Regions from separate parts of the Rossellomorea sp. ABR4_012 genome, predicted to be linked through region 1. Evidence: a T-box and tRNA genes for the amino acid it is inferred to sense, from the RefSeq annotation. Region 1 holds a T-box; the other holds one or more tRNA genes.
What was found. A T-box is a leader RNA that pairs with one kind of tRNA and senses whether it is charged. The one in region 1 lies ahead of ACXAFV_RS07515 (valine--tRNA ligase), so its partner is inferred to be a tRNA-Val.

Region 1 (3,413 bases):
AAATTTTCAAGGAAAACGCTCGATGAATGGTATGAAAGTACGAAGGATCTTGAGAAGGTCAGAACGGTCATCATCCACGGCAAACTGTCAACAGAGCATTTCTTGTACGATGACAGGGGGCTCGGGTATTTCAATAACTTCGAAAACTCAAAAATCGCGTCTCCTTTTCATGATTTGCTGCCGTTCCTGTCCAGAACCTTGAAAACCTATCCAAAGTATTATGACGAATGTGTAGAGTGGCTAGAAACATACTTTCAGCACTTTACTGCCCGCAACGAAGAAAGGCTTCTGTTTATGTGTTATTTAGCCTACCCAAGCTCCGTAATCGCCATTGTTGAAAAATATTTTCATACTCCGAAAGGCAAAAGGAATGAGCGTAAATCACTAAAAAAACTTCAGCGTCATTACTGGCTGCTGAAAAACACGGAATACGTAGTCATGCGGCTCGACGAAATCGAGCGGAAGAAAAAAGAAGCAGCCGAGGCAGAATCGGAGGCATAAAAAAAGGACTGACGAAAACGAAAGTCCATGTTTCGTCAGTCCTTATATCCAATCAAAATAGATGGCAAGGGCGATGCCGATGAACAGGGTCAAGAGAAGAACATCAAATGTGGTGGGAAGCAGAATGGTCCGGATGGCTTGAAACACAGAAAAAGGGATGATGAATTGCTTACAGATCAAGCGAACATTACGCAGCCATGGGGGCAGGGTGTATGGATTGTACTTTCGCATACTTTTCACTCACTTTCTGGGTAGATTCACTACTATATCCTATGAAAAGAATGAAAATTGGTTCTCGGGTAAACTATAGAGAGATACTGAAGAATATTTTTTATGAAAATGGGCGATAATGATTGACGAAAGTTTAGTGAATCCTATACTATAATGAGTACATAAATAATTTAAAAAGCGTTGAACAGGAAGAGTACATTGCCCCCCGCTTTCAGAGAGGAAAATCATTTGCTGAGAGATTTTCCAAGCGAAGACGATGGAAGGTCGCCTGAAGAGCTGCTTCTATGAAGACAGTAGTAGAAGCCGGTTAAAAGCCGTTATTGTTCATTGAGAGTTCAGGGGTCTGTACGGCTTCTGAGAAAAAAGGTGGTACCGCGAAACGAATCCTTCGTCCTTTTACAGGGCGAAGGATTTTTTGTGTTTTAAATCACCTTTCTAAAAACCTACAATGATTAAGGGAGGATATACAATGGAAACTCAAGATCAATTATCGATGCCGACCAAATATGATCCGAATGCCATTGAGCAGGGAAGATACAAATGGTGGCTGGAAGGAAAGTTTTTTGAAGCGAAAAGCGATAAAGAAAAGGAACCGTATACAATCGTCATTCCACCGCCGAACGTAACAGGCAAACTTCACCTCGGCCATGCATGGGATACGACACTTCAAGATATCCTGACGCGAATGAAGCGTATGCAAGGCTACGATGTATTATGGCTTCCAGGAATGGACCATGCCGGCATCGCCACTCAGGCCAAAGTGGACGAAAAGCTGCGCAGTCAAGGGATTTCGCGTCATGACTTGGGTCGTGAGAAATTCGTTGAAGAGACATGGAGATGGAAAGAAGAGTATGCAGAGCATATTCGCAAGCAATGGTCAAAAATCGGGCTGGGCCTTGACTATAGCCGCGAACGCTTTACGCTGGATGAAGGTTTATCTGAAGCCGTTCAGAAAGTATTCATCGATCTGTATAATAAAGGCTTGATTTACCGCGGTGAATACATCATCAACTGGGATCCCGCGACGAAGACGGCCCTATCCGATATTGAAGTTATCCACCAGGATGTCCAGGGTGCCTTCTATCACATGAAGTATCCACTGGCTGATGGAAGCGGACATATTGAAATCGCGACAACACGTCCTGAAACAATGCTTGGTGATTCAGCAGTCGCTGTACATCCTGAGGACGATCGCTACAAGCACCTGATAGGTAAAACGGTCATCCTTCCGATCGTTGGACGCGAAATCCCGATCGTCGGTGACGATTACGTAGACATGGAATTCGGTTCAGGTGCTGTGAAAATCACGCCTGCTCACGACCCGAATGACTTTGAAATCGGGAACCGCCACAATCTTGAACGCATCCTGGTGATGAATGAAGACGGTAGCATGAATGAAAAAGCAGACAAATATAAAGGGATGGACCGTTTTGACTGCCGTAAGCAGATCGTCAAGGACCTTCAGGAAGCTGGCGTACTGTTTAAAATTGAAGAACATATGCACTCGGTTGGACATTCTGAGAGAAGCGGAGCGGTTGTAGAGCCATACCTGTCCACGCAATGGTTCGTCAAAATGGATCCGCTCGCACAGGAGGCAGTCAAGCTGCAGGAAAAAGAAGGCGAAAAAGTAAACTTTGTTCCTGACCGTTTCGAAAATTCATATCTGCGCTGGATGGAAAACACCCGTGATTGGTGCATTTCCCGTCAATTATGGTGGGGACATAGAATCCCTGCATGGTACCACAATGAAACCGGTGAAGTATATGTAGGAAAAGAAGCGCCGGCTGACAGTGAAAATTGGTCGCAGGAAGAAGACGTCCTTGATACATGGTTCAGTTCAGCGCTTTGGCCTTTCTCCACAATGGGCTGGCCTGATATGGATGCGGAAGACCTTAAGAGATATTATCCGACAAATACGCTTGTAACTGGCTACGATATCATCGGTTTCTGGGTATCCCGCATGATTTTCCAAGGACTAGAATTTACAGGAGAACGCCCATTCAAAGATGTTCTGATCCACGGGCTTGTTCGTGCTGAAGATGGCCGCAAAATGAGTAAATCCCTTGGAAATGGTGTCGATCCGATGGATGTCATCGAGAAGTACGGTGCCGATTCGCTTCGATATTTCTTATCGACTGGCAGCTCACCTGGTCAGGACCTGCGATTCTCATTTGAGAAAGTGGAGTCCGTTTGGAACTTTGCCAATAAAATCTGGAATGCATCCCGTTTTGCCCTGATGAATATGGATGGAATGACCTATGAAGAAATCGATTTGAGCGGAGAAAAATCCGTTGCTGACAAATGGATCCTTACCCGTCTGAATGAAACAATCGAAAACGTGACACGTCTTGCCGACCGCTATGAATTCGGTGAAGTGGGAAGAATCCTTTATAACTTCATCTGGGATGACTTCTGTGACTGGTATATCGAAATGGCGAAGCTTCCATTATACGGGGAAGATGAAGCGGCCAAGAAAACAACCCGTTCGATTCTTGCATACGTGCTCGACAACACAATGCGACTTCTGCACCCGTTCATGCCGTTTATTACCGAGGAAATATGGCAGAACCTGCCGCATAAAGGCGAATCGATCACTGTAGCAGCATGGCCGGAAGTGAACCAAGACCTGACGGACGCCGATGCTTCCGAGGAAATGAAGCTTCTTGTAGAAATCATCCGTG
Region 2 (3,413 bases), 790 kb from region 1:
TCATCGATCATCAATGATAAATTCCGTTTTAAACTTTGATTCAGCTCAGGATCTCCCTTGTAATATTGAAGAAATCCCTTTACAACAGTAAGTGGATTCCTGATTTCATGTGCGACCGCAGCTGCCATTTGTCCAGTCGTCTTAAGCCGTTCAGCCTGCTGCACCTGCTCATAGTACATTCGCTGTTTTTGAATCCGTACATTTGATAGATGAAAAATAAAATAAAGAATAACCTGACTCGCAATATAGTTTACAGAGTTCCCAGCAATATCTTCGTAAATGTATGAGTAAGCTTCTCCTTTATCAATAATCCCAATATAACTAAATGTTAAACCAATAAAACATGCATTTAATACTAGCGAAAAATAAAACAGCCACTTATCAAAAAAGAGGATGGACAATGCAGGAACAAAACATAATAAAACAAATCCCGACCACGTTTCCGGATATAAAAAAAACAGGCTGTAAAAATAACCGGTCGATGCAATGACCGTAGCATATCTTATCCAAGTCGTTTCATACACAGGGTATATCAGCAGACATACGGATACGATGACCACCATGGCTCCATGCATGAAAAAACGTTCATTCACCGGGTTATCAACCACGACCCCCATTGCCATCAAGACGATAATGATAGAAACAATTATATAATAATTTCTTTTCTGTATCCCTTGCTGAAATTCCCTCATTGCCTTCACCTACTAATAAACTATTTATCTCCTGATCAGTAACAGGTCATAGTAACTATCTTACATAAATCCGAAATAGTCAACAAGGGCCAGGCGATACGTCCGCTGTCCTTCTTATAATCTATTAAACATCTGTTTAATTTTGAAGCATGCTTATACTATAGGACAGGAAATGTTAATCAAACATTTGTTTAAATAAATTAGAGCTATTTGATAAAAGTGTATCATTATTTATACAGATCATTTTACTTTCAAATTAAAAAAGGTCCGTTCTTCTGCTTTCTCCTAAATGGTGAGAAACACAAGAACTGACCCTTTTAAATTACTATTGGAGCGGGTGATGGGAATCGAACCCACGACATCAGCTTGGAAGGCTGAGGTTTTACCATTAAACTACACCCGCATTTGTGGCAGGGGCAGTAGGAATCGAACCCACACCAAAGGTTTTGGAGACCTTCGTTCTACCGTTAAACTATGCCCCTACGTAATAAGATTTCGTTTCGCTCCGAGTAAATGCACCGCTTCGCTGCGGAAAGGTTAAGGAGGCTTCTTTTACTCCGCTGACGCTTCGTAAAAAAGCTAAATGGAGGGGGGCAGATTCGAACTGCCGAACCCGAAGGAGCGGATTTACAGTCCGCCGCGTTTAGCCACTTCGCTACCCCTCCATGAGAGAAAGAAAAAATATGGCGGAGGAAGAGGGATTCGAACCCCCGCGGGCTTTAACACCCCTGTCGGTTTTCAAGACCGATCCCTTCAGCCGGACTTGGGTATTCCTCCGTGTGATTGGTTTGTTGCTAGCAGAGTTTTCTGCGCAACTTTATGTTATTGGTTGCCGCAGTTATGGCTAGCTGAGCTTTATGCGTAGAGATGCTCCGCTTCGCTGCGCATTGTTTAAGGATAGATATTTTACTCCACTATCGCTTCGTAAAAATCTTTGGTGGAGGATGACGGGATCGAACCGCCGACCCTCTGCTTGTAAGGCAGATGCTCTCCCAGCTGAGCTAATCCTCCGTAAATACAGTCTTTAAAATGTGACGACCTATATTAATCTATCAATTCATTTAAAAAATGTCAACTCTAAGAATAAAAAAGTATATCCTCTAATTAGTTTTCCTTCTAGAATAATGATCAATATGTATTTTGTGTTTCATTAATCAGACAGATTTATAGAGTACCCTACACAAACTAGCTACCTTGTGTAAGGTACTTCACACTACCCATTACTTATTAAAGTTCTTTTCAAATCTCCATGCATCCCTGCACATGGCAATCATGTCCCGTTTTGCTGACCAGCCTAATTCACGCTTTGCTTTCGTGGTATCAGCATAACAAGAAGCAATATCTCCAGGTCTGCGATCTGTAATTTCATAAGGTATTTCAATTCCATTCGCTTCTTCAAAAGCTTTAATAAGCTCAAGTACACTTGTACCTTGGCCAGTGCCCAAGTTATAAATATGTGCACCTTCCTTAAGGTTATTCAGAGCTGCAACATGTCCATCAGCCAAGTCTAATACATGAATATAATCTCTGACACCTGTACCATCTACTGTAGGATAATCATTTCCAAAGATACTCAACTTCTCCAATTTCCCGTTTGCTACCTTAGTAACATAAGGCATCAGATTATTCGGGATTCCATTAGGTGCTTCCCCAATTAACCCGCTTTCATGTGCTCCCACAGGATTAAAATATCGAAGGAGAGCAACTGAGAAACCAGGGGTTGCTTTAGCAATATCAGTTAGAATCCTTTCACTCATTGCTTTTGTCTCACCATAAGGGTTTGTGGTCGGCATGAGTTCCATGTTCTCTACAAATGGAGACTCGTTATCTCCGTACACTGTTGCCGAGGAACTAAACACGAATCGATTTACACCGAATTCCTTGCAAGCCTTAGTTAGGACCATCGTGCTGACGATATTATTATAGTAATAGTCAATTGGTATTTCTACGGATTCTCCTACTGCTTTCAGACCTGCAAAATGGATGACTCCATCAATACTATTACTTGCAAAAATATCGTTAACAGCGTGTTCATCTGTCACGTCAACATTATAGAACTTGACTTCCTTATTCGTTATTTGTTTAATATTATCTATTGTTTCAAATTTACTATTGCATAAATTATCGGCCACTACCACCGTATGACCTGCTTGAAGTAAAGCCACACATGTATGTGAGCCTATATACCCAGCCCCGCCGGTTACTAGTATATTCATTTGTTACGTCCCCTTTTTGGTAATTAATTTACTAATCACAATCTTTTTTATTATAAACTCCATATAGCCATCAGTAAACCTTTGTAGCAATTCCGGTACAGAAGTTTCCACCGTACAAACATCTCTCGCCTTATAACACAAATTTTTAGAGTTAGAGAACGAGTGTATAGTTGTCTTATCATCTTCGATTCCCTCTAAAAGAGGCCCCAGTTTTGTCGAAAAATATTCTCCCCCACCGCTGTCTAAGGTAATTCCCAAATTAATGGGAAGTCATTATAATTAAATCAGGAATCACTTCCTATACTTATATTTTTGAAGGAGAATGAACATGGTCACGAAGAAAACATTAACGGCTTCTGTTTTGGCAACCTCTCTATTATTTTCAAGTAGCGCACTGATTCATCCTGGTTATTCGGTGGAAGCCGCTCAAGCAATCAATTATCAGCTGGAGTTGGAGAAGTTTTCCTCTCACTACGCAGCCATCCTGCGTACGCTGGAAAGCTAT

Region 2: it encodes a tRNA-Val, which carries the amino acid that the T-box ahead of ACXAFV_RS07515 (valine--tRNA ligase) is inferred to sense. The anticodon was not compared.

Annotation. Positions count from the first base shown of each region.
Region 1 is NZ_JBSWVK010000001.1:1,546,494-1,549,906, forward strand. It holds gene ysxE (spore coat protein YsxE) at 1-501, shown strand, start outside; gene ACXAFV_RS07510 (hypothetical protein) at 544-732, opposite strand; T-box leader at 904-1,131, shown strand; gene ACXAFV_RS07515 (valine--tRNA ligase) at 1,202-3,413, shown strand, end outside.
Region 2 is NZ_JBSWVK010000001.1:759,394-762,806, reverse strand. It holds gene ACXAFV_RS03820 (ATP-binding protein) at 1-692, opposite strand, end outside; tRNA gene ACXAFV_RS03815 (tRNA-Gly) at 1,022-1,095, opposite strand; tRNA gene ACXAFV_RS03810 (tRNA-Trp) at 1,101-1,174, opposite strand; tRNA gene ACXAFV_RS03805 (tRNA-Tyr) at 1,277-1,357, opposite strand; tRNA gene ACXAFV_RS03800 (tRNA-Ser) at 1,377-1,469, opposite strand; tRNA gene ACXAFV_RS03795 (tRNA-Val) at 1,628-1,703, opposite strand; gene galE (UDP-glucose 4-epimerase GalE) at 1,913-2,908, opposite strand; gene ACXAFV_RS03785 (LysM peptidoglycan-binding domain-containing protein) at 3,237-3,413, shown strand, end outside.